Regions from separate parts of the Alcanivorax sp. IL3 genome, predicted to be linked through region 4. Evidence: predicted binding sites of a transcription regulator. Region 4 holds the regulator's gene; each other region holds the start of a gene.
What was found. Region 4 encodes LexA, which represses DNA repair genes until DNA is damaged. Its sites were predicted from a motif close to TACTGTNTANNTANACAGTA; they were not measured.
Positions count from the first base shown of each region.

Region 1: hrcA (heat-inducible transcriptional repressor HrcA) is a predicted target of LexA. The motif match lies at 2,539-2,558, and genes of this name have one in related genera.
Region 2: recA (recombinase RecA) is a predicted target of LexA. The motif match lies at 3,370-3,389, and genes of this name have one in related genera.
Region 3: ACMG4M_RS07660 (PA0069 family radical SAM protein) is a predicted target of LexA. The motif match lies at 3,989-4,008, and genes of this name have one in related genera.

Region 1 covers NZ_CP179931.1:715,331-723,006, forward strand. The annotation lists gene fur (ferric iron uptake transcriptional regulator) at 1-49, shown strand, start outside; gene recN (DNA repair protein RecN) at 297-1,964, opposite strand; gene ACMG4M_RS03340 (RDD family protein) at 2,000-2,518, opposite strand; gene hrcA (heat-inducible transcriptional repressor HrcA) at 2,827-3,876, shown strand; gene grpE (nucleotide exchange factor GrpE) at 4,129-4,743, shown strand; gene dnaK (molecular chaperone DnaK) at 4,865-6,799, shown strand; gene dnaJ (molecular chaperone DnaJ) at 6,919-7,676, shown strand, end outside.
Region 2 covers NZ_CP179931.1:2,688,196-2,695,871, reverse strand. The annotation lists gene ACMG4M_RS12540 (GMC oxidoreductase) at 1-746, opposite strand, end outside; gene ACMG4M_RS12535 (hypothetical protein) at 746-1,240, opposite strand; gene ACMG4M_RS12530 (LysR substrate-binding domain-containing protein) at 1,347-2,234, opposite strand; gene ACMG4M_RS12525 (wax ester/triacylglycerol synthase domain-containing protein) at 2,482-2,694, shown strand; gene ACMG4M_RS12520 (CinA family protein) at 2,824-3,312, shown strand; gene recA (recombinase RecA) at 3,467-4,504, shown strand; gene ACMG4M_RS12510 (regulatory protein RecX) at 4,497-4,964, shown strand; gene ACMG4M_RS12505 (sulfite exporter TauE/SafE family protein) at 5,179-5,946, shown strand; gene alaS (alanine--tRNA ligase) at 6,123-7,676, shown strand, end outside.
Region 3 covers NZ_CP179931.1:1,637,266-1,644,941, forward strand. The annotation lists gene ACMG4M_RS07655 (NAD-glutamate dehydrogenase) at 1-3,820, shown strand, start outside; gene ACMG4M_RS07660 (PA0069 family radical SAM protein) at 4,025-5,080, shown strand; gene ACMG4M_RS07665 (SDR family NAD(P)-dependent oxidoreductase) at 5,249-6,010, shown strand; gene ACMG4M_RS07670 (TetR/AcrR family transcriptional regulator) at 6,366-6,983, shown strand; gene ACMG4M_RS07675 (alpha/beta fold hydrolase) at 6,983-7,621, shown strand; gene ACMG4M_RS07680 (tetratricopeptide repeat protein) at 7,652-7,676, shown strand, end outside.
Region 4 covers NZ_CP179931.1:2,357,074-2,364,749, forward strand. The annotation lists gene topA (type I DNA topoisomerase) at 1-1,374, opposite strand, end outside; gene ACMG4M_RS11005 (universal stress protein) at 1,646-2,092, shown strand; gene ACMG4M_RS11010 (Crp/Fnr family transcriptional regulator) at 2,230-2,880, opposite strand; gene lexA (transcriptional repressor LexA) at 3,199-3,813, shown strand; gene ACMG4M_RS11020 (DUF1499 domain-containing protein) at 3,845-4,261, shown strand; gene ACMG4M_RS11025 (TatD family hydrolase) at 4,209-5,030, shown strand; gene ACMG4M_RS11030 (DUF6482 family protein) at 5,136-5,441, opposite strand; gene ACMG4M_RS11035 (glutaredoxin family protein) at 5,486-5,710, opposite strand; gene rlmKL (bifunctional 23S rRNA (guanine(2069)-N(7))-methyltransferase RlmK/23S rRNA (guanine(2445)-N(2))-methyltransferase RlmL) at 5,710-7,676, opposite strand, start outside.

The DNA of each region.
Region 1 (7,676 bases), 1.6 Mb from region 4:
CGAAATCATGGACCACTCGCTGGTGCTGTATGTCAAGCCGAAGAAGTAGCGAGGAGGCTGCTTTACATCGCACGCGGGTGTGTCCTGCGTGTGACACGCGGCTGCCCCTCTCTCCTGGTTAGCTCCGTTGGAGCCATGCTTGCATGGCGAAAGCCCCTCGGCGGGCCCGGCGCGGTGATCGGGGCCCTTCGCTTTGCGAGCAAAGCTCCAACGGGGTGCACTCTTTTCGTCAGTCAGTGCGCGAAGGGCCTACAGGGCTGCTGTTAACTATTCACTATTAACTGTTCACTGCCTTCCTACGCTGCCTGGGCCTTGCTCAGCATCTCTCTGGCATGAGTACGGGTGGATTCGGTGATCTCCACACCGCCCAGCATGCGCGCCAACTCTTCAATTCTTGCGTTGTCATCCAGGCCCTGAATGCGGGTGTGGGTGGTGTCGTCGCCCTGAATCTTGTGTACCTGCCAGTGTTGGTGTCCTTGGCTGGCCACCTGGGGCTGGTGGGTGATACACAGCACTTGGGCGTGGCTGCCCAGTTCGCGTAGCAGTCGGCCGACGATCTCGGCCACGCCACCACCGACACCCACGTCAACTTCATCGAATACCAGACTCGGTACCGTCAGGTTGCGGGCGCAAATAACCTGGATAGCCAGGCTTACCCGTGACAGTTCGCCGCCGGAAGCCACCTTGCCAAGGGCTTTGAGGGGCTGGCCGGGGTTGGCAGAAAACAGAAATTCCACGTCTTCCAGGCCGTCGGCGCCGGGGGCACACTCGCCCAACTGGGCTTCCAGTTTGGCGGCTTTCATGCTCAACGCGGTGAGCTGTTTCTGTACCTGCTGGGTGAGGTTCTTGGCGGCACTGCGGCGGGCCTTGCTGAGCTGGCGGGCGCTGTCCATGTATTGCTGCTGGGCCGCGGCTTCCTGCTCGGACAGGGCGTGCAAGTGGGCATCCACATTGCCCAGGGCGTCGGACTCCGCCAGCAGTTGGCGGTGGTGCTCCACCAGTTCTTCCGGGCGGATGCGGTGCTTGCGGGCCAGGGTGTAGCTCTGGCTCAGCCGCTCTTCCACCTGGGCCAGGCGCTCCGGGTCCAGGTCCAGCCGTTCCAGGTAATGGCGCAGGTCATCGGCGGCGGCTTCTACCTGCAGGCGGGCGGATTCCACGGTGTCGGCGATGGTGGCCAGCCCTTCATCCTGGTTGCGAGCCTCGTCCAGCCAGTGGCTGACCTGGCTGAGATGATCGTTGCAGGTGCCGTCATCGCCTTCATAAAGGGCGTTGAGAGACTGCTGGCAGGTGCGAATCAGGCTTTCCGCGTTGCCCAGACGCTGCTGTTCCTGCTCCAGCTGTTCCAGTTCGCCGTCCTGCAGGGCCAAGGCGTCCAGCTCTTCCAGCTGGAAACGCAGCAGCTCTTCTTTTTCGTTTTGCTCGCGGGCCTGATTCAGGGCGTCGTCGTGGGCGCGGCGGGCCTTTTGCCAGTGGCGCCAGTGTTCGCGCACGGTGTTGGCCAGATCGCGGGCGTCGGCAAAGTTGTCGAGCAGCTGCCGATGGGCTTCTTTCTTCATCAGAGCCTGGTGTTCGTGTTGGCTGTGGATGCTGATCAGTCGCTCACCCAGCTCTCGCACTTCCGCCAGCGGGGTGGGGGTGCCGTTTACATAGGCCCGGGAGCGACCATCGGCACGCACGGTGCGGCGCAGCAGGCACTGGTCATCATCATCCAGCTCCCGATCGGCCAGCCACTGGCGGGCGGCCGGGTTGTCGCTGACATCAAAGGTGGCGAGCACTTCCGCCCGGTCGTGGCCGTGGCGGACAATGCTGGAGTCGGCCCGGTCGCCCAGGGTCAGGCCCAGGGCATCGATGATCACGGACTTGCCTGCCCCGGTTTCCCCGCTGATCGCGGTGAGGCCGTTTTCCGGCTCCAGTTCCAACTGGTCCACGGTGGCAAAGTGACGAACGCTCAGATGGGTCAGCATGGTATCTCTCCGAAACGGGCGAGTCAGTGTGACGATTAGCGGGTGGCAGGGACCTGTATCACCTGGGTGCCAGCCAGCAGATCGTGCAGGCAGCGGCGATCACTGCGGAAAATCAGCAGCGGATCGACCAGCATGACCAGGTTGATGCCGGGCACCTGTGCCAGCACATGGAACAGTAGATAGCGCAGGCCGTAGAGTTTGCCGGGGGGTACGTCCAGCTGCTCCATGCCGATGATTTTCATGCCCAGCAGCCACTTGCCGATGGTCTGCTGGCGGTTGAACAGCAGCCAGCCCTGCAGGGCCAGGAATATCACTTCACCGACAATGAACCAGACCAGGGTGGCGGTCAGGTCGAGTGCGCCATTGTTGGCCATCATGTCCGCCCAGGTGCCGGAAAAGAACACGATAGGGCCGATAATGGCGAGCTGGACCAGGCCGTCGATCAGGGCGCCGAAAAAGCGGTACCAGCGGCTGGCAAGCTCCGGGTTGTCCGGGGTCGGGCGATTCTGCATGTCGGCGGCGGGGCTCTGGTAGGGGTTGTTGCTGTCGGTCATGGTGACGTCCTTGTTACGATAACTGTTCTTTTGGGCAGTGTTTCTAATCTTAGGGGATTCCGGGCGCCAGTGTAAGCCCCCGATAAACTCCGAACGAGAAGGCTGTGTACCTGAATCCGTGGCTTCATCGCGGCGCCTGACGCAAGCCTTTGCCGCCACAGAACATTTTCTTCAGTCGATCGTATTGCCTGATACGACGCTTGTTCAGAAAATTCCCTGTGACAACAAATTCTTACGCCATGCATCCATGCTGAAGTCACGGATTCAGGTATATAATGTCCCACTGGTTTTCTGGTACATATACCGCTATGACGAAGCTGGATCTGAACGAACGCAAACAACGATTGCTGATGGCGCTGGTAGAGCGCCATATCCGCGATGGTCAACCGGTGGGGTCCAAGACCCTGGCTTCCGGCAGTGGGCTCACCGTCAGCCCGGCCACCATCCGCAATATCATGGCGGAGCTGGAAGATCTCGGTGTACTGACCAGCCCCCATACCTCCGCCGGGCGGGTGCCCACGGAGCTGGGTTACCGGCTGTATGTGGACTCCCTGCTGGCGTCCAGTGTCATGGAGCGCCCGGGCAACCGCTCCCTGAAAAAGGAACTGGGTCAGTTGCTGGCGCCGGAGCAGTCGCCCCAGGAGCTGATTGCCCAGGCATCGCGAACCCTGGCGGAGCTGACCCGCATGGCCGGGCTGGTGGCGGTGCCGCGCCGGGAGGTGACGACTCTGAGGCAGGTGGAATTCTTGCCGTTATCGGGCAAGCGAGTGCTGGTGGTACTGGTGGTCAACCGCTCCGAGGTGCAGAACCGCATCATTCATACCGACCGGGATTACGATGAGGTGGAGCTGCGTCAGGCGGCCAACTACATCAATCACACCTATGCGGGCTGTGATCTGAACAGTATCTGCGACGGGCTGCTTAACACCATGAATGCGGATCGAGCACAGATGGATGTGCTGATGCAGACGGCGGTTGCCGTGGCCGGCAAGGCATTGCGCACGGAGCAGGAGGATTCGGATTATGTGGTGTCCGGTGAGTCCAACCTGCTGCAGTCCGCAGAAGCCGACAATATCGGTCAGTTGCGCAATCTGTTCGATGCCTTCAGCCACAAGCGCGACATCCTGCACCTGCTGGAGCGCTCCATGAAGGCGGACGGGGTGCAGATCTTTATTGGCCGGGAATCCGGCTTCCAGCCGTTCGAGGATTACTCGCTGATCTCGGCCCCCTACCGGGCAGACAATGGTCCGGTGGGCGTCCTCGCCGTGGTCGGTCCCACTCGTATGGACTACGAAAAGGTCATCCCCACCGTGGATATCACCGCCAAAATCCTCTCGGCGGCCCTAACCCAGCTATAAACCGAATTGATAGTTGATAATGGATAATTGATAACGGCGCGGCCCCGGCTTTATTGATTTCAGGGGGTAAAGGGCGCGAGAGGGCCATGGGCGCGGCTTCCAGGATGCCTATGGCACCAGATCATCCCGCGCGCTATCAATTATCCATTATCAATTGTCCATTGCCCCTCTCCCCCCTTGAATCCTCGCCATCCGCTCCCATATATTTGCCCGCTTTCCTGGAAAAGCCCGGATTGGGATGTGGAGTAGAGAATGAGTGATCAGGAAAAAGACCCTAAAAACGCCGAGCCGCAGGTAGAGACTGCCGAAGAGCAGCAGGCGGCGAAGGAGGCTGAGGCGGCCCAGGCTGATGCCGGGCAGGCAGAGCCTTCCGCGCAAGAAGAGCCTTCTGTGGAAGAAAAGCTGGCTGAGGCGGACGCCGAGCTGGCCAAGGTCAAGAAAGCCCTGAGTGAGGCGGATATCCGCGCTCAGGCGGAAATCCAGAATGTGCGCAAGCGCGCGGAGCGCGACGTGCAGCACGCCCGCAAGTTCGCCCTGGAGAAGTTTGCTGGCGATCTGCTGAGCGTGGCGGACAACCTGGAGCGCGGCCTGGCCGCTCTGGATGCTAACGACGACGCCCTGCAGGGTGCCCGTGAAGGTATCGAGCTGACCCTCAAGTCGCTGCTCGATGCGTTTGCCAAGTACAACCTGGAGCAGATCAGCCCGTCTGACGAGCCGTTCAACCCGGAATTGCACGAGGCCATGACCATGGTGCCGGTGCCCAATGTGGAGCCCAACACCGTGATCGACGTGTTGGAGAAGGGCTACCAGCTGAATGGTCGCCTGATCCGCCCGGCCCGCGTCATCGTCAGCAAGGCGGCTGAGTAAAAAGCGGTACTGGCCCCTTGAAACGGCGCGCAGCAGCGCCATATAGATGCCAGACGAATTAACAATTCAACTGCCTGGGTCGCCGAAAGGGGCCCGGCTGGTGTGAAGGAGAACGAGAGATATGGGTAAGATTATCGGTATCGACCTGGGTACGACCAACAGCTGTGTGGCCGTGCTGGAAGGTGATAAAGCCAAGGTTATTGAAAACGCTGAAGGCGCGCGCACTACGCCGTCCATCATCGCCTACACCGACGACAAGGAAACCCTGGTCGGTCAGTCTGCCAAGCGTCAGGCGGTGACCAACCCGGAAAACACCCTGTACGCGGTTAAGCGCCTGATCGGCCGTCGTTTTGACGACAGCGTCGTTCAGAAAGACATCAAGATGGTCCCTTACAAAATCACCAAGGCCGACAATGGCGACGCCTGGGTGGAAGTGAAGGGCGAGAAAATGGCGCCGCCGCAGATCTCTGCGCAGGTGCTGAAGAAAATGAAGAAGACCGCGGAAGATTACCTGGGCGAGGCCGTTACCGAGGCCGTGATCACCGTGCCCGCGTACTTCAACGATTCCCAGCGTCAGGCCACCAAGGATGCCGGTCGCATCGCCGGTCTGGACGTGAAGCGCATTATCAACGAGCCGACCGCGGCGGCCCTGGCCTATGGCCTGGACAAGAAAGGCGGCGACCGCACTATCGCGGTTTACGACCTGGGTGGCGGTACCTTCGACATCTCCATCATCGAGATTGCCGAAGTGGATGGTGAGCACCAGTTTGAAGTGCTGGCCACCAACGGTGACACCTTCCTGGGTGGTGAAGATTTCGACTTGGCGCTGATCAACTTCCTGGCAGATCAGTTCAAGGCAGATTCCGGCATCGACCTGGGCGGCGATCCGCTGGCCATGCAGCGTCTGAAAGAAGCGGCCGAGAAAGCCAAGATCGAGCTGTCCTCCGCCGAGCAGACCGAAGTGAACCTGCCGTACATCACTGCAGACAGCACCGGCCCCAAGCACCTGGTGGTGAAAGTGACCCGTGCCAAGCTGGAATCCCTGGTGGGTGATCTGGTTAGCCGCTCCCTGGAGCCGTGCAAGACTGCACTGACTGATGCGGGCGTAAAAACCGCCGATATCACTGATGTGATTCTGGTGGGTGGTCAGACCCGTATGCCGATGGTGCAGAAGAAAGTCACTGAGTTCTTCGGCAAAGAGCCGCGCAAGGACGTGAACCCGGATGAAGCGGTTGCCATGGGCGCTGCCATTCAGGGTGCGGTACTGAGCGGTGATGTCACCGACGTACTGCTGCTGGACGTGACCCCGCTGACCCTGGGTATTGAAACCATGGGTGGCGTGATGACGCCGCTGATCGAGAAAAACACCACGATTCCGACCAACGCGTCGCAGGTGTTCTCCACGGCGGATGACAACCAGACCGCAGTGACCGTGCATGTACTGCAGGGTGAGCGTAAGCAGGCGGCTCAGAACAAGTCGCTGGGCCAGTTCAACCTGGAAGACATTCCACCGGCCCCGCGCGGTATGCCGCAGATCGAAGTGACCTTCGACATCGACGCCAACGGTATTCTGCACGTGGGCGCGAAAGACAAGGCCACCGGCAAAGAGCAGACCATCCAGATTAAAGCCTCCTCCGGTCTGTCCGACGAGGAAGTGGAACAGATGGTGCAGGACGCCGAAGCTCACGCGGACGAAGACAAGAAGTTCGAAGAGCTGGTGCAGACCCGCAACCAGGCGGATCACTTGGTGCACGCCACCAAGAAGACCCTGGAAGAAGCCGGTGACAAGGCCACCGACGAAGAGAAGCAAGCCATCACCAAGGCCGCTGACGAGCTGGAAGAAGCCGCCAAGGGCAGCGACAAGGACGACATCGACGCCAAGATCAAGGCGCTGTCTGAAGTGTCTGCGCCGTTGGCCGAGAAGCTCTACGCCGAACAGGCGCAACAGGCTGAAGGCGCGGCTGATGCCGGCGCGGGTGCCGAGCAGCAGAAAGCGTCCGGTGATGACGTAGTCGACGCCGAGTTTGAAGAGGTGGACGACGACAAGAAGAAGTAAATCGTCGGACATCCCGGTGCCGCGCTAAGGCGCGGTAGCCGGGAGATCCGCGCAACTTCTTTATTGCCGGCGCCTTGCCGGCGTTTTTGTGTGACGGGACTGATTCAAAAAGGCCCACTATGTCCAAGCGTGATTATTACGAAGTGCTGGGAGCATCAAAAGATGCCAGCCAGCAGGATCTGAAAAAGGCCTATCGGCGCCTTGCCATGAAATACCATCCGGATCGCAATCCGGATGACCAGGAAGCCTTGGCCAAGTTCAAGGAAGCCAAGGAAGCCTACGAAGTGCTCTCCGATGAGCAGAAGCGTGCTGCCTACGACCAGTTCGGCCATGCCGGCGTAGATGGTCAGGCGGGCGGCGGCGGAGCCGGTGGCTTCGGCGGTGGCGGTTTTGGTGACATCTTCGGCGATATTTTCGGCGATATCTTTGGTGGCGGCGGTGGTGGTCGCCGTGGGCCGGCCCGCGGTGCCGACCTGCGTTATACCCTGGAGCTGTCTCTTGAGCAGGCCGTGCGTGGCTGCGACGAGAAAATCCGCGTGCCCACCTGGGATAGCTGTGAAGTCTGCCATGGCAGTGGTGCCAAGGAAGGCTCTCAGCCGGTGGCCTGTAACACCTGTGGCGGCATGGGCCAGGTGCGCATGCAGCAAGGTTTCTTCACCGTGCAGCAGGCCTGTCCTACCTGTAAGGGCGAAGGACGTGTCATCAAGGATCCCTGCACCAGTTGTGGTGGTCAGGGCCGGGTGCAAAACACCAAGACCCTGTCGGTGAAAATCCCGCCGGGTGTGGATACCGGTGACCGCATCCGCCTGGCCGGCGAAGGCGAAGCGGGTATGCATGGCGCCCCCGCCGGCGACCTGTATGTGCAGGTGGCGGTGCG
Region 2 (7,676 bases), 330 kb from region 4:
ATGACTTCCAGTCGATAGCCCCCGCCGGGTTGGCGCCACAGGCTCAGGCATTCGTGCTCCGCGGCTACCTGCAGTCCCTGCTCCATGGCGGGTAACAGGAAGGCCCGGTCCAGGGTCATCTTGGCGCCGTTGGCGCTGCCGAAGAAGCTGTTGTTGGCGTAGTCTGCCTGGCAGCCTTCCATACAGATGGCCATGGCCGGCTGCGGCACGCTGTCATCGGCGACAAAGGCGGTGCTGTGGGCAAAGGCCTGCGGGGTCCAGTTGGGAATCCGGTCGTCGGCACTGGCTCGGCGGGAACCCATTCGCTGCATCATCCAGCGGTAGTGGTGTTCCATCCCGGCGGCCTGGATTCCAGCTTCGGGATGGTCCCAGTAGTCAGGCTGTTCCGGGCGGGTATTCATGGCGCTGTAGACATGGCTGCCACCACCGACACCGTTGCTGGCTACCACGGTCATGTCCCTGCCCAGATAAATATCAAACAAGCCGTGGCGGGACAGCTTCAAGCCCTTGCCGGGAAGCCAGCGCTGGCCGAAACGGTGCAGCAGTCCGCTCCAGAGGTGGCGTCCGGCGGGCAGGGGCCTGCGGTGCGGGATGCCGGCTTTGCGGACCGGGTCAGTATCTCGCCAGGGACCGCGTTCCAGTAACAGTACGGATTCACCCGCTTCGGTGAGGGTGCTGGCGGCCACGGCGCCACCGAAACCGCTGCCGATGACAATGGTGGAATGGTGTTCAATGCTGCCTGGCATCAGCGAGTCTCCTGCAGGGTGAAATAGAGCAGGGTGCGGGTGCCACGGCGGGTGCGGTAGCGCATGCGGGCGAGATAAAGCGCGTCCTGAAAGTAGCGTACTTCGCCGAGAATCGGGCGAAGCAGGGCTGGATTGCCCTCGACGTCGTAATCCAGCGCCAGTGCATCGCTGTCTTGCCGATCCTCAATCCGGTATTGCCCCCAGGCGCCCTGCAGGGTGCCAAGACCCCACAGGTTGGCGCCATTGGACGCGTCGAAGTGCTTTCCCTGCCAGGGATTAAGCCAACTGGCCAGCAGTCGGTAGAGGCCAGACTTGATCACGCCGGGCAGACTGCTCAGGCCACTGATACCCAGCAGGGTGCCTTGATAGTCGCCTTGCAGTTCGTTCTTGCGCGGCGCTGGAAGGGTAGCGAACAGAGCATCCAGTTCGTCCTGGCGGTGCCGGGCAAGGAAGGTGCGCGGGGGAAAAGGAGCAAGGGGTTTAGCGACTGCCATGGTGCAAATTCCTTATAGCGTCTTTGCACATCAATCTAGGTAGTCAGGGGGGCTTGGACAAACGATAAAAATTAATGTTTCGCGTTAGGCTCGCTAATCTGAATCATCATGCCGGCAACGTGGCAAGCCGTGTCTTGAGCCAGTCGATGAAGGACCGGCCGCCTTTCGGGAGTTCAGCGTTGTCCGGGTAAACGGCGTAGATGGCGTTGTCCAATGGGCCCAAGGGCGGAAAGGGTGCTTCCACCCGGCCGCTCTGTACCAGGGAGTATTCCACCGGGTAGAGAGCGAGAGCGGCACCGAGGGTTTCGGCGGCCTGTATCGCAGCAGGGTAATCGTCGACGTAGTACTGGGGACCCTCCGGTTCCGGTAGTCCCAGTTGGTTGAACCAGTGCTGCCAGGCCTGGGGGCGGCCGGTCATGTGAACCAGCGGCACCCTTGTCATGGCTTGAACATTGCCAGCTAGCCCATAGCGGTCGGTGAAGCCGTTGGGGGTGAAGACCTGGATCATCACTTCGGCGAGTTTTTCGTGACTGAGGCCGGGCCAGGGAGGTTGCCCGTAGCGGATAGCCAGATCAAACGAACCTTGTTGGAGATCCATGTTGGCCAGATTGGTTTCCACTTCCAGTTCTACTTCGGGGTGCTGCTCGCGGAAAGTTTCCATGCCAGGCAGTACCACCCGTGCAGCAACCGGGGGCATCATGCTGACCCGCAAGCGACTGTGAAGCGGTGTTGTCAGAGCAAGTGTGGCGCGACGTAGCCCTTTGAGATGTGGCTGTATCTGGTTCAGGTAACGGGTGCCTTCTTCGGTGAGGGTCAGGGCGCGGTTATGACGTTCGAACAGCGTGACACCCAGACTCTCTTCCAGTTGCTGGATCTGCTGGCTGACGGCTGAGGGGGTGATGTGAAGTTGCTTCGCCGCTTGCTTGAAGCTGAGCTGCCGGGCGGCGGCTTCGAAGGTCATCAGAAAGTTCAGATTTGGAAGGGGTCGACGCATGCTGTTTCCATTCTTTTGTTCGCTATTCTTCTGACGCCAACTCGGCCGGCCAGTCACCAACCATAGCATGCCAGCCTGTCTCGGCGGGTGCCCAGGGGATGGGTGATTCGAGTGCTCTGTTTTTACGGGGCTGTTCAGTTTGCTATCGATGATTATATTGGACAGGTGTATTGCGGCATGGTGGATGTGAAAGGCATCTGTCGACCGTTCAAACAGAAGCTGTATTCGCGGGTCTCGGGCAACCTGGATGCTTTCCTGGATTACCGATAGCAACTTCGATATCGACTATCACGTGCGTCATTCGGCTCTGCCGCGCCCGGGCCGTATTCGTGGGTTGCTGGCGCTGATGCCGCGGCTGCACGTGCAGCGTCTCGATCCCCGCCGCCCTGGTCCTCGGCGTGGAATACCCTCTTGCCGCGCAAGCGCCGCTAGGGCTCTCTGGCCCGTGCAGGGATGTTGAAACCCCTGCGTAGTCTTCAACGCGGCACAGAGCAGTTTGTTAGGTGGTGTCGGCACGGCTCCATGGTCGGTAAACTAAGGCTCTCTGATCTCCCGACCTGTGGGAAATCGACAATTCAGGAAGGCAAGTGTGACACAAGGCTCAATTCAACAGGCGGCGTTGCAGCTGTCAGAGAATCTGCTCAAGCAGCAACTGATGGCGGTGACAGCGGAATCCTGTACCGGCGGTGGTATTGCTCAGGCGCTTACTGAGATTCCCGGTTCCTCACGCTGGTTTGAACGTGGCTACGTATCCTATTCCAACGAGGCTAAACAGGAGCTGCTGGGGGTGAACGCCGAAACCCTTGAGACGCACGGTGCGGTGAGTGAAGAGATCGCGCTGGAGATGGCCTGTGGTGCCGTCGCCCGCTCACGGGGCCATATTAGTGTTGCGGTGACCGGTGTGGCTGGCCCGGATGGCGGCACGCCTTCCAAGCCGGTGGGGACGGTGTGGATTGCCTGGGGCCAAAAGCTGGGCTATGCCGAGGCGCAATGCTTTCATTTCGAGGGTGATCGTCACGCCGTTCGTCAGCAGACCATTCTGGAAGCCATCAAGGGCTTGAATGCCCGTCTCCAGTAGTCACAATCTGCCCATTGGATAAACAGGGTTGCAAAGGACAGGAATACCTGTTCATAATGCTGTCCATATTGTCAGTGCTGTCCGAAAGGTCAGCCAGAACGGATCAGATAACGGCGATGCAATGACTGTCACGCCGAAACGGAGAGGGGTCATAATGAGCGATAAATCCAAGGCGCTGTCCGCCGCACTATCCCAGATCGAACGTCAGTTTGGTAAAGGTTCCGTGATGCGCATGGGCGATCGCAAGCGCGAGCGCATGCCGTCCATTTCCACCGGCTCCCTGGGGCTGGATATTGCTCTTGGTATTGGTGGTCTGCCGAAAGGGCGTATCGTGGAAATCTATGGCCCGGAATCCTCTGGTAAGACCACCCTGACCCTGAGCGTGATCGCCCAGGCGCAGAAGAAAGGCGCTACCTGTGCCTTTGTGGATGCAGAGCACGCCCTGGACCCGGACTATGCCGAGAAGCTGGGCGTGAACGTGGATGACCTGATCGTGTCCCAGCCGGACACCGGTGAGCAGGCACTGGAAATTACTGACATGCTGGTGCGTTCCGGCGCGGTGGATGTGGTGATTGTTGATTCCGTGGCGGCACTGGTGCCGAAGGCCGAAATTGAAGGCGAAATGGGTGACACCCACGTTGGCCTGCAGGCTCGTCTGATGAGCCAGGCGCTGCGCAAGATCACCGGCAATGTGAAAAACGCCAATACCCTGGTGGTGTTCATCAACCAGATCCGCATGAAGATCGGCGTGATGTTCGGTAACCCGGAAACCACCACCGGGGGTAACGCCCTCAAGTTCTATTCCTCCGTGCGCCTGGATATCCGTCGTATCGGCGCGGTGAAGCAGGGTGACGAAGTCACCGGTAACGAAACCCGCGTGAAGGTGGTGAAGAACAAGGTATCGCCGCCGTTCCGTCAGGCCGAATTCCAGATTCTTTACGGCCAGGGCATCAATCAGCTGGGTGAAGTGCTGGACCTGGGTGTGCAGCAGGGCCTGGTGGATAAATCCGGTGCCTGGTATGCCTACAAAGGTGACAAGATCGGCCAGGGCAAGCAGAACGCCTGTGAGTACCTGCGTGAAAACCCGGCTGTCGCCGAGGAAATCGAACAGGAAATCCGCGCTCGCTTGCTGCCTGATCCCACTGAGGCGCCGGCTGTCAAGGAAGAGGAAGCCGAAGCCGGCAATGAGTGAACCGCTCACTGAATCCGAACTGCGCCAGCGGGCTGTCAGCCTGCTGGCGCGTCGGGATCATGCCCGCCGGGAGCTGGAAACCAAGCTGTACCGCAAGCTCGGTGAGCAACCGGCGCTGCCAGCGGTGCTGGCCTGGTGTGACGAACACGGCTTTATCGACGACCGGCGCTTTGCCGGTTTTTTTGTGCGTTCGCGCATCGATCGCGGGCAGGGCGCCCTGCGCATCCGGCAGGAACTACAGCTGAAGGGCGTGGATAACGAGCTGATCGCCCAGGCCCTGGCAGAGGCTGAGGTGGACTGGTTCGCGCTGGCCCGGGAGGTGCGGGCTCGGCGCTTTCGTCAGTACCCTGGCAAGGACCAGAAAGAAAAAGCTCGCCAGCTAAGGTTCCTGCAACAGCGCGGTTTCAATGCCGAACAGAGCTTTGCTGCGCTGGATTGTTCCCCGGAAGACGAGCTGTAGTTCGTCCTTCCCGTTTCCCATCGCTGCTATCCTCACCCCGTTGGAGCTTTGCTCGCAAAGCGAAGGGCTGACGTTACCCGGATGATTCGCCTTGCGAGCAAGGCTCCAACGGTGCCGGTTTGTGGTCGACGGAGCCAGCCCGGTAATTTTTCCTCTTGGTTTGAATTCCGTTCACGGCGTATCCTTCGCTTTTGCGGCTTGTGTGAGATTTTCCATGGAGTACCTGTCTGATCCCTGGTTGGCGGCAGCCATGCTGGGTGCTGGTGTATTGGCGGGTTTTATCAACACCCTGGCCGGTGGCGGGGGGCTGCTGATCCTGCCGTTGCTGATGCTCAGTGGCATGAGCGCGGCATTGGCTAACGGCACCATGCGGGTAGGGGTGCTGATACAAAGCGTGGAGGCGGTGCGCCAGTTCAACAAGCGCGGCACCATGCCGTTCAAGCCGCTGCCAGCGATTCTGGTGCCCTGCCTGCTGGGGACGCTGGTGGGTACTCTGGCGGCGTCCTATCTGCCGGAGTCCATTCTCAAACCGGTATTGCTGACGACCTTGGTGGTGGTGGCACTGATTATGGTGTTCAAACCCAATCAACTGTCGCCAGCAGCGGATGAGCTGCCACTGCAACCTAATGACTCTGTTGCCGGCTGGTTGGGCCTGTTCTTCTGTGGCGCCTACGGCGGCTTTGTGCAGGCGGGCGTGGGCTTTGTGTTGATCGCGGTGCTGGTGGGCCAGCTCCGCTATGACATGCTGCGCGGCAACGCCCTGAAGCTTGCCATCACCGGCAGTTTTACCGTGCTGGCCCTGGGCATTTTTGTGGCCCGCGACCAGGTGGCCTGGCTACCGGGCCTGCTGGTGGCTGCCGGCACCCTGCTCGGCGTACGCCTGGGGGTAGGCTTCGCCCACCGGGTCTCCCCGACAGTGCTCAAGCGTATTTTGCTGGTGATGGTGCTGGCGGTGTGCCTGGCGGCGGCGATCAAGGGCTAGAAACAAGCTACGAGCTGCTAGTTTCAAGCTATTAGATTAAAGAAGGGCTACCTTCTGTTTTCGGGTTGTTCTCGAAGCTAGAGGCTAGTAGCTCGCAGCTTACTGAACCATCGCAACCGGGCCGGCAGGGCGGTATACTCGGCGCTCTCTGATAGCCAGCCGATAATGTTTCTCCTATGAAGAGTGCTGAACTACGCCAGGCCTTCCTGGACTACTTTGCCAGCCAGGGGCACGCCAAGGTGCCATCCTCCTCGCTGGTGCCCCATAACGACCCCACCCTGCTGTTCACCAACGCGGGGATGAACCAGTTCAAGGACGTGTTTCTGGGTCGTGAATCCCGGGATTACACCCGTGCCACCAGCTCCCAGCGCTGTGTGCGTGCTGGTGGCAAGCACAACGACCTGGAGAACGTGGGTTACACGGCGCGGCATCACACCTTCTTCGAGATGCTGGGTAACTTCAGCTTCGGCGATTACTTCAAGCGCGAAGCTATCAAGTTCGCCTGGGAGTTCCTCACCGGCACCCTGGGCCTGCCTGAAGAGCGCCTCTGGGTCACCGTGCATGTGTCCGATGATGAAGCGGCGGATATCTGGCTGAAGGAAATGGGCGTCAGCGCCGAGCGTTTCTCCCGCCTGGACGAAGATAATTTCTGGCAGATGGGTGACACCGGCCCCTGTGGTCCCAGCTCGGAAATTTTCTACGATCACGGGGCGGATGTGCCCGGCGGTCCACCAGGGTTCGAGGGCGAGGATCTGGATCGCTACATTGAGATCTGGAACCTGGTGTTCATGCAGTACGACCGCCAGCAGGATGGCGAGCTGAAGCCGCTGCCCAAGCCCAGCGTGGATACCGGTATGGGCCTGGAGCGTATCGCGGCGGTGCTGCAGGGGGTCCATTCCAACTACGAGATCGACCTGTTTCAGGCGCTGCTGCAGGCCGCGGCAAAAGCCACCGGCTGCCAGGATATGGAAGAGAAATCCCTGCGGGTGATCGCCGACCATATCCGTTCCGCCAGCTTCCTGATCTGTGACGGGGTGATCCCGTCCAATGAAGGCCGTGGCTACGTGCTGCGCCGCATCATCCGTCGCGCCCTGCGTCATGGCCACAAGCTGGGCCAGGACAAGCCGTTCTTCTCCACCCTGGTGGGGGCGCTGGTAGAACAGATGGGCGAGGCCTATCCGGAGCTGGTTCGCGAGCAGGCCCGTATCGAGAAGGCGCTGCTGGCGGAAGAAGAGCAGTTCGGCCGCACTCTGGCCGCAGGCATGAAGGTGCTGGAAGCGGCCATTGCCGAGCTGGACGGCAAGGAGCTGCCCGGCGAGGTGCTGTTCAACCTCTATGACACCCATGGCTTCCCGCCGGATCTCACCGCCGATGTGGCCCGTGAGCGGGAGTTGACGGTGGACATGGCCGGTTTTGAAAAAGCCATGCAAGCCCAGCGTGAGCGGGCCCGCGGTGCCGGTAGCTTCGCTAATGATTACAGCGACCGCCTCAACATCGAGGCGGTGACTGATTTCTCAGGTTACGAAAAACTGGCGGACGAAGACGAAATCGTCGGCCTGTTCAAGGACGGCGAAGCGGTGGACGCTCTCCTGGCCGGGGAAGAAGGCATGGTAGTGCTGGCCAGCACGCCGTTTTATGCAGAATCCGGTGGTCAGGTGGGCGACAGTGGTTTCCTGGTGCAGGGCGACAACCGTTTTGCGGTGTCCGATACCAAAAAACGCCAGGCGGCC
Region 3 (7,676 bases), 720 kb from region 4:
TATCAATCGTCCCCGGGACATCCCGTTGATCCGTCGCAAGGTCAATTATGTGCTGGACCGCTCCCGCCTGCCCGAGCGGTCACACTCCGGCAAACATCTGCGCGACATTATCTATCAGTTACCCAGAGACGAACTGTTCCAGTGCAGTGAAGAGGAGCTCTACAGCATCTGCATGGGTATCCGTGCCCTGCGTGACCGCCACCACCTCAGTCTGTTCATGCGGCGAGATCGTTACGGGCGGTTCTATTCCTGCATGGTTTATCTGAGCCGGGAGCGTTATTCCCGGGAACTGCGTGATCATGTCACCGCCGAGTTGAAGCAGCTCTGCAATGGCAGCTCGGTGGAGCGCACGGTGGATTTTCTGCGTGAGGGGCTGGCACGGATTCACTGCATTATCCGCATTCCCCAGGGGACTCATCTGGCCATGTCACAGGCCCAGGTGGAAGATCGCCTGTTGGCAGTTACCCGCACCTGGGCTGACCAGCTTCGCGACATCCTGCGCAAGGAGGGCGAGCATGGCGAAGAGGGTGCCGGACTGGCGCAGCGCTATGGCGACGCTTTCCCGGTGGGCTATCAGGAAAAGACTGATCCGATGGAAGCGGCAGCGGATATTCATTATCTGGCGCAGTTGAATGACCGCCAGCCGGTGCTGCCCTCGCTATCCATCCAAAGCGGCGACGGGGCTGCCTGCCCCACCAGCCTGCGTCTCTATAGCCAGAAGAAACCGATTGGCCTGTCAGATGTGTTACCCGCGCTGGAAAATTTCGGTCTGCGTGTGGTGAGACAGGAACCCACTCAGGTCATTCCCCGTGATGGTGAGGCCCAGTGGGTGCAGGTGTTCGATGTGCAGGTGCATGGCGATTGCGCCTTGGGGCCGGTGCAGCAGAAACGCTTTTTTGAAGAGGCGTTTCTGGAATGCTGGCATGGCAACACGGAAAACGACGGCCTTAACCGGTTGGTGCTGTTGGCTGGCCTTAACTCCCGGCAGATCGTCTGTCTGCGGACGCTGACCAAGTACCTGGTACAGACCGGCTTGCCCTATTCGCAGAACTATATGGAACAGTTGCTGGCGGACCATGCCAGCATCGCCCGCTCTCTGGTGCAGCTGTTTGAAACCCGTTTTGACCCCGGAATCAGCGACGAGCGCCGCAAAAACGAGGGCATCAAGCTGGCCCAGAACCTGGATCACCAGCTGGACCAGGTGGCCTCGCTGGATGCGGACCGGGTGCTGCGTGCCTTCCTCAGTGTGGTGCGGGCCGGGTTGCGCACCAACTTCTACCAGCCGGATGCGGCCGGCCACGACAAGTCCTATGTGAGTCTGAAGCTGGACCCGAGTCAGGTATCGGAACTGCCGCCGCCGCTGCCCATGTATGAAGCCTTCGTCTATTCACCGCAAATGGAAGGTATCCATCTGCGTGGTGGTCCGGTGGCCAGGGGCGGGCTGCGCTGGTCTGACCGGCGCGAGGATTTCCGAACCGAGGTGTTGGGCCTGGTAAAGGCGCAGATGGTGAAGAACGCCATTATCGTGCCGGTGGGTGCCAAGGGCGGCTTTGTGCTCAAGCGAGGCAACCCGGCGGACCGGGAGGCCTGGCAGCAGCTGGGCATCACCTGCTACAAGGAATTTATTCGCGGCCTGCTGGATATCACCGATAACCGGGTCGGGGATCAGGTGGTGCCGCCGGCCTCCGTGGTCCGTCATGATGGCGATGACCCTTATCTGGTGGTGGCCGCTGACAAGGGCACCGCGACCTTTTCTGATATCGCCAATGGCCTGGCCGATGAATACGGCTTCTGGCTGGGCGATGCCTTTGCCTCCGGCGGCAGTGCCGGCTACGACCACAAGAAGATGGGTATTACCGCCCGCGGTGCCTGGGAGAGCGTTAAGCGGCAATTCCGGGAAGCGGGCAAGGATATCCAGACAACGCCCTTTACCGTGGTGGGCATCGGCGATATGGGCGGCGATGTGTTCGGCAACGGCATGTTGCTGTCCGAACAGATCAAGCTGGTTGCCGCGTTCAACCACATGCACATCTTCATTGATCCGGACCCGGACCCGATGACCACCTTTGCCGAACGTCAGCGGCTGTTCAACACGCGTGGCACCACCTGGGAAGATTTCGATGCATCGCTGATTTCCGACGGTGGCGGGGTCTGGTCGCGCAGTGCCAAAAGCATCACCCTCAGTGAGCAGGCTTGTAACGCTCTGTGTATCGAGCAACGTACCCTGACACCCGCGGAGTTGATCACCGCCATCCTAAAGGCACCGGTGGAGCTGCTCTGGAACGGTGGCATTGGCACCTATGTGAAAGGCAGCAACGAAAGTCCGGCACAGGTAGGCGACCGGGCCAACGATGCCATCCGTATCAATGGTCGCGACCTGCGTTGTCAGGTGGTGGGCGAGGGCGGCAACCTGGGGCTGACCCAGTTGGGGCGGATCGAGTACGCGCTGAACGGCGGCTGTATCAACACCGATGCAATCGACAATTCCGGTGGCGTGCACAGCTCCGACCGGGAAGTGAACATCAAGATTCCACTCAATCAGCGGCTGCGTGATGGTCGCCTGGACCGGGAAACCCGTGACCCGCTACTAGAGCGGATGACCGATGACGTGGCAACGGCCGTACTGCGCGACAACTATGTGCAATGCCTGGCCCTGAGCCTGTTGGAATTCAATGCCGCCAGCCGTCTCGACGAACACGCCAACCACCTGCGCACTCTGGAGCGCCAGGGCTCGCTGACCCGCTCGGTGGAATACCTGCCGGATGACGAGGGGCTCAGTGAGCGCCGCACCCGGGGCAAAGGGCTGACACGGCCGGAACTGTCGGTGTTGTTGTCCTACACCAAGAATGCTTTGTTTGATGCCATGCTGGCCACCGATGTGCCGGACGACCCCTTCTTCGATCAGGACGTACTCAACTATTTCCCGGAAGAGCTGGTGGAATCCTTCCGCGAGGATTTATTGGCGCATGGGTTGCGCAGGGAGCTGATTGCCACTGTGTTGTCCAATGCGGTGGTCAATCGTATGGGCTTTTCCTTTGTCCACCGTTATGCCGATGAGCATGGGCTGTCCCTGCACCGTATCGTCAAGGCCTATGCCATGGCTCACGCGGTGTTCGATGGGGACCTTTACTGGGCACCGGTGGACGGGCTGGATGGCAAGGTGGACAGCCAGGTGCAGCTGCGCCTCTATGGTCGTGTCATCGGCCTGATGAAACACGTCACCACCTGGCTGATCCATTACAAATGGGGTCGTCGCCCGGTGGCGGAAGCGGTCAACCGCTATCGCAAGTCCATTGGTGAGCTGGAAGCCATGCTGCCGGATATCCTGCCAGGCAGTTACCGTCAGGAGTGGGATCAGGCGGTGGCCGGCATGGGCGACGATGGCGTGCCGGAAAAAGAAGCTCGCCTGCTGGCCAACACCATGGTGCTGGGCAGCGCGCCGGACGTGATCGAATTGGCCTCCCAGGCCCAGGTGCCGCTGAAACTGGCGGCGGAGGTCTACTTCCTGGTCGGGGATCGCCTGCAGATCCTCTGGCTGTTGTCCGCCATCATCGACCTGAGCGTACAGGGTCGCTGGCAGGCCCTGGCCCGCGCCAACCTGCGCGAAGACTCTTATCGCCTGCACCGCCAGGTGGCTGCCAAGGTACTGGAACAGGAGGGCGACAACGCCGCCGCTCGCTTTGCTGCGTGGGAAGACAAGGCCAGCCGCAAGGTCGCCTTCGGCATCCACCGCTTGCAAACCCTGCAGGCAGACAGCCCCCACGACTTCATGACACTTGCAGTCGGGGTAAGGGAGCTGCGCAAGCTTCGGAGTTTGTAGGCCACTTATGCCACCAGACTTCGTTGGAGCTATGCTTGCATGGCGAAGGGGTTGCCCGCTTCGCCATATGCTGGTGATCAATACTCCCATTCGCCTTGCGAGCAAGGCGCCACCGGGCTGGCTGGGCGTAGTTGGGTAAAAAGTATTGAGTCCGGGCTCTTCTCGATATACTGTACAAAAAGACAGTATTCGACGGGAGCCATTATGCCTGCTGTGAACCGGGGTACCTTCAGCCAGATACCGGGACGCTTTGCCGTCAGCCATAGCGATATGGATGACGCGCCGGTAAACCGGCCCACCCGCTATCACCGTGAACAGGCAAAAAGCCTGATCATGACCAATCGCAGCCCGGACCTGCCATTTGAGCAGAGCATCAATCCCTACCGGGGCTGTGAGCATGGCTGTATCTACTGCTATGCCCGCCCCAATCATGCCTATGTGGATCTGTCACCGGGCCAGGATTTCGAGAGTGAAATCTTCTGCAAGGACAATGCGGCAGAGGTACTGCGCGATAGTTTGCGCAAGCCAGGATATCGCTGTCGGCCCATTGTGCTGGGTACGGTGACAGATCCTTATCAGCCCATCGAACGAGAACGGCGTATAAGCCGGGAACTGTTGCAGGTGCTGGTGGATTGCCAGCATCCCTTCAGCCTGATCACCAAGAGCACCCTGGTACTGCGAGATCTTGACCTGATTGCTCCCATGGCGCGCCTGGGCAGGGCGTCGGTGGCGGTGTCCGTGACCACGCTGGATAACCGCCTCAAAGGCGAGTTGGAGCCACGGGCCAGTGGTGGCCGTGAGCGCATCAAGGTGATTCGTGAGCTGAGCCGGGCCGGGGTGCCTGTAACTGCCCTGGTGGCGCCAGTGATTCCTTTCATCAACGACCACGAGCTGGAAGATATTGTCGAGCAGGTGGCCCAGGCCGGTGCTCAGCAGGCGGGTTATGTGGTGTTGCGACTTCCCCATGAAGTGGGGCCGCTCTGGGAGGAGTGGCTGCATGAGCATTACCCGGAGCGGGCGGAGAAGGTGATGTCGGTGATGCGGGATCTGCATGGTGGCGCCGTCTATGACAGCCGCTGGCACCAGCGACAAAGCGGGCAGGGGGCCTGGGCGCATCTGCTGCGCCAGCGTTTTGCATCCGCTTGCAAAGCGGCCGGATTGCAGGCCCGTGAAGAACAATCTCTGGATTGCAGTGGCTTTGTGCCACCAGGTCCCCATGGCCAGCTCAACCTGTGGGGCGTGGCAGAAGGGGAGACCTGAAGCGATGGCGCTGTTGGAGCTTTGCTCGCAAAGCGAAGATTGCACTGAAAACCAGGGCTCTCAAAAGGTAGTGTCGAGGCGCAACTCATTTAAGTGACCAGCGGTTATTTACAGATCGGTGATTTTTCTCTAAATTAGTGACCGATGGTTACTTAATGGAGAAAAGCTATGCAAGCGGTCGTTATTACTGGCGCCAGTGCCGGTATTGGTAAGGAATTTGCCCGGCAATTGGCAATGGAAGGGAACAACCTGGTATTGGTGGCCCGGCGCCTGGATCGCCTGGAGGCCCTTGCCGGCGAGTTGCGCGAGCGAAACGGTATTGAGGTTGCCTGCATCGCCTCGGATCTGGCGCAGCCGGAAGCCTCCGCCGAGCTGGCAAAGGCGCTGGAGCAACAGCAGATCGCGGTGACTGGCCTGATCAACAATGCCGGCTTTGGTGATCGCGGGCAGTTTGCGGATCTGGATCTGCAGCGGCAGCTGGATATGGTGCAGGTGAATGTGACAGCCCTGGTAGATCTGACCTGGCGTCTGGTGCCGGCGCTCAAGCAGGCTAAGGATGCGTTTGTGATCAATGTGGCGTCTTCGGCGGCCTTTCAGGCAGGCCCGAACATGACCATTTATTACGCCACCAAGGCCTTTGTTCTGTCGTTCTCTGAAGGCCTGCACGAAGAGCTGAAAGGTAACGGGATCGCGGTCAGCGCTCTGTGTCCAGGTGCTACCGATTCAGAGTTTGCTACCGAAGCCCACATGACCGATACCCTGTTGTTCAAGGCTGGCACCATGACTACCGAAGCGGTGGTGAAAAAGTCTCTGGCAGGGCGCCGTCGCGCCATTGTGATTCCCGGCCTGAAAAATTTGCTGCTGGTGTGGATGGGCAAGTTCTCGCCCCGTATGATTACCCGCCGACTGGCAGGCATGCTTCAGGCGTAATCTGCGCTGGCGGATCTCTGGCGTAGGGTGCACTGAGCCTTAGGCGAACTGCACCAATACCGTTAAGTTGATAATTGAGAATGGATAATTGATAACGACGCGATCAAACGCCTGCCTGATTGGAAAACTCAGAAGCCGCGTTCAAAATGCAAGTGCGGCATCCGGGCTTTGAGAATAAAGGCACTATCCCGCACGTTATCAATTCTCAATTATTCATTATCAATTTTTCTGGTGCAGTTCTGAACCCTACGCTCGGCGCCCCTGCAGGTTCCGACTGGATACTAATGTCGGCGGAAAATCATGCTTGCATGATGAGCGATCTGGCACTGATTCCTGATTCAATCAGAGGTTCCCTATGGCCGAATGTGTTTTTCAGCGCGCCCGCTCACCTGAGCAGAAGGCGGAACGGCGCGCCCAGATTCTTGCGGCGGCGGCAACCTTCTTTGAGCAGGAGCGTTTCGAAGCCATCAGCCTTGCCTCCATTGCCCGCAGGGCCGGCGTCACCAAGGCGGCGTTGTATCGTTACTTCCCTTCCAAGGAAGCGCTGTTTCTTGGCTTGTACCTGGATGAACTTGAGCGGGTAAGCCATGCGCCAGTGGATGACAGCTTGCCACTGTGGCAGGCCTTGTCGGAGATGCTGGTGGCGCGCCCATTGTTTTGCCGGCTCACAGCGATCCTGCACTCAGTGCTGGAACAGAATCTGGATGAGGCGGCGGCCTTAGCGTTCAAACAGTCCCTGCTAGCGCATTTCGCGCAATTGGCTCAGCGTCTGCAGCAGGCCTATGGTCTGTCCAGCGATAAGGCGGCCACTTATCTGATGCAGGTACAGCAAACCTTGATCGGCTGCTGGGCTGTCAGTCATCCGGCACCGGTGGTAGAGAAGGTGCTTGATACACCTGGGCTGGATCTTTTTCGGGTAGATTTCAAAACGGCGCTGCAGGCCCAGTTCAAGGCGCTGGAGATGGCGCTGTGATGGATTTGCTGTGGAACTGTGCCGAGCAGCCAGCGGCGCTGTTGGTGCTGGCCCATGGCGCTGGCGCTCCCATGGATAGTGACTTCATGAACGCCATGGCGGAAGCTCTGGCCGATCGGGGAATCTCCGTTGTCCGTTTCGAGTTCCCCTATATGGCGCGCCGTCGCCAGGAACAACGCAAGTTCCCGCCGAATCGCGCCCCGCAGTTGCTGGCGCACTTCCGGGACGTACTGGCGGCGTTGCCGGACGACAATCTGCCGATCTGGATCGGGGGCAAATCCATGGGCGGGCGCATGGCATCACTGCTGGCAGCGGAAACAGACTGTCCGCCTATCCATGGAGTGGTGGCGTTGGGTTACCCGTTTCACCCACCGGGAAAACCGGAGAAAACCCGCACTGAGCATCTGCCACATCTGGCTGTCCCCATGCTGATTTGCCAGGGTGAACGTGACCCCTTCGGCAAGCCGCAGGAGGTGACGAATTATGGTTTGCCGCAAGCCATCTCTTTACACTGGCTGCCCCATGGGGATCATGATTTTCGACCACTAAAGCGCAGTGGTCTTGAGCAGACCGATTTGATTGGTGACGCTGCTGTCAGGGCAGCATTGTTCATCAGGGAAATAAGAGCGGCACAATGACGTGCCGGTAGGGAAGGGTAAGGGAGTGACATGGAAGCCTGTAATTATCACCTGA
Region 4 (7,676 bases):
CTGGCCCTTGCGCGAGGCCGGCGGCTGGATACGGGTCCAACCGTCGAATTTCATGATGCGACCCTTGGCCTTCAACTCGTAGTCATTGCCGGTGGCGGTGAGCGTGGAGCTCAGGTATTCCGCCGGCGGCATCTGACAGGCAATGAACTGACGGCGAATCAGCTCGTACAGACGCTGGGCATCACGCTCCATATCCTTGAGAGAATCGGAAGTGCGGCGCACATCAGAGGGGCGGATCGCTTCGTGAGCTTCCTGAGCGCCTTCCTTGCTGCTGTAGGACAGCGGCTTCTCGGGCAGGTATTTGTCACCCAGCTTCTCGCCAATCCATTCCCGGCAGGCGGCTACCGCATCACTGCTCAGGTTGGTGGAATCGGTACGCATATAGGTGATATGGCCGGCCTCATAAAGGCGCTGGGCCATCATCATGGTCTTCTTCACCCCGAAACCGAGGCGGGTGCTGGCTGCCTGCTGCAGGGTGGAGGTAATAAAGGGTGCAGAAGGCTTCGACCGGGTGGGTCGCTGCTCGCGCTGGCTGATGGTGAGGGTGCCGGCCTGCTGCAACGCCTGGCGGTGCTGCTCCGCGTCGTCACCATTGTCCGGGCGAAAGTTCACGCCCTTGTGTTTGGCCACTTCCAGACGCAGGGCTTCACCCTGCTCGCTGTGGGTATCGCTGTGCATTTCCCAGAATTCTTCCGGGATGAAGGCACGGATTTCCCGCTCACGCTCCACCACCAGTTCCACGGCGACGGACTGCACCCGGCCGGCGGACAGGCCACGGGCAATCTTTTCCCACAGTAACGGCGAGATCATGAAGCCCACCACCCGGTCCAGGAAGCGGCGAGCCTGCTGGGCTTCCACCCGGCTCAGGTCCAGCTTGCCGGGCTGCTCGAAGGCGGCCTGGATGGCTTTCTTGGTGATTTCGTTGAAGACGACCCGGTCAAAGCGGGTATCGTCACCACCGATCACTTCCCGCAGGTGCCAGGCAATCGCCTCCCCTTCGCGGTCCAAATCCGTTGCGAGATAGATGCGGTCGGCTTTCGCGGCAAGACGTTTGAGTTCATCAATCACCTTTTCCTTGCCGGGAAGAATCTCGTAATGGGCCTTCCAGCCATGTTCCGGGTCCACGCCCATACGGTTGATCAACTGGGCCTTGGCCTTCTTCTTTTTATAGGCTTCGCGCTCCTCCTTGGGCAGGGAGCGGGTGTAGGCCGCTTCCTTGGCGCGTTCCTGAGGGGTGCTCTTCTTGGAGCCACCACTGACCGGCAGATCGCGTACGTGGCCGACGCTGGACTTCACTACGAAGTCGTCGCCCAGGTAGCGGTTGATGGTCTTGGCCTTGGCAGGCGACTCCACAATAACAAGAGTTTTTCCCATTCTCAGGTTCTCAATGGCGGCGGTTTGTTGAACAGAGCGCACCGACTACAGTGCCCCGATATGGCGGTCACACAGGCGGCGCCAGTCTTCTTCGGGCGCTATTTAGACAGCGCCGGTATGGCCGGGTCAAGCTCTGCTGTCACCGACCGTCCTTTTTTAGTAGTAGACCAGAGAGAGGGTCTTGGGCAACCCTCCCAGTGAGAAACAGGTTCTGGCAAGCCGCCCAAAGAGCGTTATACTGCGGAAAAGACACCATTTCAGGGAGAGAACCGTGACAAGCCCCTATCGCCGAATTCTGGTCGCCATTGATTGCAGTGACGAGTCTGCCCAGGTGCTATCCCGGGCGGCCGGGGTGCTCTCCGGCAACGACGGAGAGTTGCATCTGATCCATGTGATCGAGCCACTGGCACTGGCCTATGGCGCCGATGTGCCCATGGATGTGACCGACCTGCAAAGCGGGCTAATGACACAGGCCCGGGAAACCGCCGACACCTATGCCGGCCGCTACCAGATACCCGCCGATAATGTCCATGTGGAGCTGGGTTCCATCGAGAAGACCATCCTCGATCAGGCCGACAAACTGGACGCCGACCTGATCGTGGTAGGCAGCCACACCCGCAGCGGCCTGGCCCTGCTACTGGGCTCAACTGCCCGCGGCCTGGTACCGGGGGCGCATTGTGATGTGCTGGCGGTTAAGGTCGATCAGAAAGGCAGTTAATAGCTAATAGCTAATAGCGCGCGTGCCGGCGCATCCCTGACTGAAACGTAAGAGGCCGCGTCCATCCCCTGGACGCGGCCTCTTACGTTCACAAAACAGAAAACCTGTTCCGCGAAACTGTTAACTATTCACTGCCTTCAAGTGAGCTGCAACGCCCCTGTCCCTTCCGGCCCTTCCTCGTTCCAGCGACATAGCAGCTCCGCCAGTCCCTGGGCCTGAACCTTGAGGGCGGCCAGTTCTTCCCGGGTGCCTTTTTCTCCATGAAACACCGGTAGCTTGCGCATGGACTGGACCAGCTCATGGTCCGGCGACTGCATACGTTTGACTTCCAGGGTCCAGCGGATGTGGTGAACGATCATGTGGAAGAACGCCAGCCGGGTACTCAATGAATAAGGGCTGTCATCCTCGTTGAATTCATTGAAATCCAGGCTCACCAATACCGCTTCGCGGGCCGTCTCTGACACCTTGATCGTGGCGCTGCGGGGAGTACCGAGCAACATGGAAAGAGTGCCAAAAACCTCCCCCGGCGATACGTAATAAAGCGGCGCGTCTCCAGTCGTATCAGATAGCACCTCAAGCTGCCCTCGCAGCAGGAAATACAGGGTGGAATCCACATCCCCGGCACGAATCACAGTGTCACCGGAACCGGCTACCCAAAGGCGGGTATTCTGCTCAAGCTGGGCAAATTCGCTTTGATCATCACGGGCAATTTCATTGAAAAACGGGACACCGGATAACAGCTGCCGGATCCGTTGTTGGCCGAAGTCATTATTATTGGCCTGCTCCATCTACTATCCCCAGGTCTGATGGAATTATTATCGAAGCTTCCGCCTGCCGGGCGAATCAACACAAAGACCCGCAACCATTCAGATGCTCCCTGCAATATGCTAGTGCCACCGCTACCACAGGGCAACGATATCCTCCCGAAACTGGTAAAATTCAGCCCGCCACAACTGTTCAAATAGCACTGTTCATATTATCAGTACCTATGCTAGCATCGGTTTTGTAGCACTGTTTGTCAGCCTTGGCTGACAGCCTGGTTAGCCAGAAGCGTCGATGACGCCCGGGTATGGAACCGAAATCCTGCGGGAAACATGGAGAAGGTTATGAGCAGCAAACTCACCGATCGCCAGCAACAGGTGCTGGACTGTATCCGCGAATGCATCGCCGATACCGGTATGGCACCCACTCGCGCGGAAATTGCCGACATCATGGGCTTTCAGTCCAAGAATGCCGCCTCTGACCATTTGCGAGCCCTGGAAAGAAAGGGCTTTATCAAACTCCACAGTGACCGCTCCCGTGGCATTCAATTGCTCGACAACGCCTACTGGTCGGAAGAAGAACTGCCGATAGTCGGCAAAGTGGCCGCCGGGGTTCCCATCGAGGCCATCGAAAATGTGGAACGTACCGTGCCGGTGCCCCAGGGGCTGTTCAAGCAACGCCCCACTTACCTCTTGAAGGTACAGGGCGACAGTATGATCGAGGCAGGCATCTTCGATGGCGACCTGATCGCCGTACGCAAATCCAACGTGGCCCGTTCCGGTGAGATCGTGGTTGCCCGCATTGACGAAGAAGTCACGGTAAAGACCCTAAAGTTAAACAAGTCCAGCGCCACCCTGTTACCGGCTAACGAGGCTTATGAGCCGATCAAGGTGCCGGCTGATCAACTGATCATCGAGGGTATTTTCGTGGGGTTGATCCGTGATCCGAATTCTTTCTAGTGCCATTCTGCTATTTATGAGTGTTGCCGCCATGTCCGATACGCATCTGCTCGCCCCCTGCCCGGATTCGCCCAACTGCGTCTCCAGCCTGGCCAAAGACGAAGATCGCCGGGTGGCGCCTCTGCAGGTAGCAGAAACTCGCCAGGCCAGCATGACTCGCCTACAGGCCCTGCTGCGGCAACTTGACCGCGTCGAGTTCGATGTGGTCGGCCAGTCCCGTATCCAGGCCCGCTTCTCCAGCCGACTGCTGCGTTTCGTGGATGATGTGACATTCTATATTCGTGAAGACGGCGTGGTAGAGGTACGCTCCGCATCACGGGTCGGCTACTGGGATTTAGGTGCCAACCGTCGTCGGGTAGAATCCCTGCGCGAACAACTGGCGGAGCAGGCCCCTGATGCAAGAACCTCACACTACTCACTTCAAGACCGACATTCCCCATTGGGCTGATATCGGCGTTAATCTGACCGACAAGCAGTTCCGCGATGATCAGGATGAGGTACTTGAGCGGGCCCGTTCTGCCGGGGTGAACTGGCAACTTCTCACCGGCACTAATGTGGACGAATCCCGCCAGGCCATGGAGCTGGCCAGCCAGCACGATGATCTGTTTTCCACCGCTGGCCTTCACCCTCATAGCGCCCGCTTCTATTCCCCGGCCCTGGAAAAGGAGATGCGGGAACTGTTAAGCCACCACAGCGTAAAAGCCGCCGGCGAAATGGGCCTGGATTTCAATCGTGACTTTTCCCCACGCCCGGATCAGGAACGTGCCTTCGAGGCCCAGCTGGCCCTGGCAGTGGAATACCAGCTTCCGGTGTTTCTCCACGAACGCGATGCCCACGAACGCTTCGCGCCCATTTTGAAAGCCTACCGGGATCACCTTGTCGGTGCGGTCGTGCACTGCTTTACCGGATCACGCCAGGCGCTTTTTGATTATCTGGATCTGGATTGCCACATTGGCATCACCGGCTGGGTGTGCGATGAGCGCCGCGGCAAGCCGCTGGCGGAATTGGTACACAACATCCCCGATAACCGGCTGCTGCTGGAAACCGACGCGCCCTATCTGCTACCCCGGGATCTGCCGGAAGCGCCCCCGAAAAAGCGGCGCAACGAGCCTTCATTGTTACCCTGGATAGGTAAGCGGGTGGCGAGTTTACGGGGACAAGATGTGGCCCGGGTGGCGGGTATGACGAGTGATAATGCGCGGGTGCTGTTCAGATAACCGAAACCCGAAACCGTTGGAGCTTTGCTCACAAAGCGAAATCTCTCTTGAGCAGGTAATGGCACCAGACTCAAGCCTTCCCCTTACGAGCAAGACTCCAACAGGTCAGACCTGGCTTCGCCAGTGAAAGCGCACACGAAGCGGAGGGATCACCTCCCCTTCCGGCTGACCGACCATTTCCGCATGGGCAGAATGATGGAGCAAATGTGCGGAGTCGGTAGACAGGGTCTGAAGCTGGTTATTGGCGTGCTCGGGGCCATTGAAGCGCATGATTTTACCGCTGTCGTCGGTCACCCAGTACCAGGTATCCGCGAAGCGGACTTTGACGGTGCACACGGACAGGCAGGCCGAGAAAATCTCGACTTCATCGGCCTTGCGCTTGTGCAGTTTTTTGGGGCTGATCGTTTCCATAACAGCAATGATGATCTTGCCGCTGTGAAGCCCGCATCAATCACTCAGCCTGCCAGAAACTGCTGCACATCCAGTAGACCGAATGGCCAACCCAGCTCCCGCCCCTCTTTCATCAGCACGGGAATGCGTTCGCCATAGCGGGCCAGCAGCTCATCGTCCTCGGCCACATCAACCAGTGTCAGCGTAAGGTCCGGTGACACCATGGCGACCAGTTCACAGGCCTGTTCACAGAGGTGACAGCCCACCGTGGTATAAAGCACTACGCTCATCAGTCCTCCACATGCCGAATGGCATAGCAGACATGAATCTTGTCATTGCGGCGAAAATCTTCCGGGATGCTCCAGCGGGAAATATCTTCTACCTGATACCATTTGCTGATACTCGGGTCGAGCTGGAAACGCCGGTAGTTGCAGGAAAAATACAGTACCCCGCCCGGCTCCAGCCGACGCATGATCTTGCGGATCAACTCCCCATGGTGCTCTTCCACCACGAAGTCACTGCGCGACTTATTGTTGGAAAAGGTCGGAGGATCACAGAACACCAGATCGAACTGTTCCTGGCATTCGTCCAGCCAGCGCATGGTATCGGCGCGCACCAGCTCATGCTGCTCGGTGGAGAAGCCGTTGGCGGCCAGATTGCAGGCTGCCCATTCCAGATAGCGCTTGGAAGCATCCACGGTAACAGTGCGCTTGGCGCCGCCAACAGCCGCATGCACGGTGGCCGAGCCGGTGTAGGCAAACAGGTTGAGGAAGCGCTTGCCGCTGGCTTCCTCGGCAATTTTCAGCCGCGTGGGACGGTGATCGAGGAACAGACCCGTGTCCAGATAGTCCTGCAGGTTGATGAGCAGCTGAGCCTGGCCTTCTCGCACCAACCGGTAACGCCCCTGGCCATCCAGCTTTTGGTACTGCTGATTGCCTTTCTGACGCTCCCGGGTTCGCAGGTGCACCTGTTCGCGATGTACACCCAGGGCCGCGCGAACAGCGGTCACTGCCAGATCCCGTCGCTGTTTGGCCTTCTCCGGGTCCACGGTTTTCGGCGCCTTGAATTCCTGCACCAGTACCTGATCGCCATAGATATCCACGGCCACATTGAACTCGGGCAGATCCCGATCGTAGAGGCGATAGCACTGGATATCTTCGCGTTCCAGCCAGCGGCGCAGGTGTTTGCCATTCTTGCGCAGGCGGTTCACCAGCGGCTGGGCCCCTTCCGGCACCTCGAAGGCGGATGACTCAGCAATCGTCACCACCTCCACTTGCGCTGGCTGGCGAGAGTGGTACAGACGAATGAAGTTATTGAACGGCCCGTTCTTCAGTCGCCACTGGCTCTGCAGATCCATACCGGAGCGATCCATCACTTCCGCGTCGGCGCCCAACAACACCGCTTGCCAGTTCGGCGCCAGTTTGGCCAGCAACCGGCCCAGGGCGAAATGCAGCCAGCCAGCTTGTTGCTGCTCATCCAGACGCTCGCCCCAGGGCGGGTTAGCTACTAACAGGCCCTGATCGGCAAAATCCCGGGAACGCAGGGCGCCCAGTTCCCGACGTTCAAAATGAATGGCCTGACGAACCCCCGCCCGCTCGGCATTCTGCTGGGCCAGCTGGATAGCCCGGCCGTCCACGTCGAATCCCTTCAGGGACATCTCAGGAAGCGGCTGGCGGGCGCTTTCGGCGGCCTCCTCCATGGCATCCTGCCAGAGCTGACGGCGACACGCCCGCCACTGCTGGAAACCATAATGCTGGCGCTGGGCACCCGCTGCCCAGCCGGCGGCGATCTGCGCGGCTTCTATCAACAGGGTGCCGGAGCCGCAAAACGGGTCCATTAACACTGCCGGATGATTGCCCTGGCGCCAGCCGGCGGCCCACAGCATGGCTGCGCCAAGAGTTTCGCGAAGCGGCGCCCGACCACCGGCCAACCGGTAACCACGCCGATGCAAGGGATCGCCGGCCAGATCCAGCCACAGATGGGCTTCATTGGGATCCAGCCGGGCACGGATACAGCAACTGCCACGGGCATCCCGGGATACCGTGAATTGTGGTGGCAGGGCCTGAATAAAGCGCTTGGTGCTGATGCGGTTATCACCACGAACACCCGGTCCGTGCTCAAGATGGATATGCAGCGGCGCATCATTGCCCACCAGAGACAGCCAGTCCTGGCTGGCAGCCAGCTTTTCCGGTGCGATATCCGGGGTGACCCCGAGGGTCGCCAGGGACAACAGCACCCGTTCCGCCAGCCGCGACC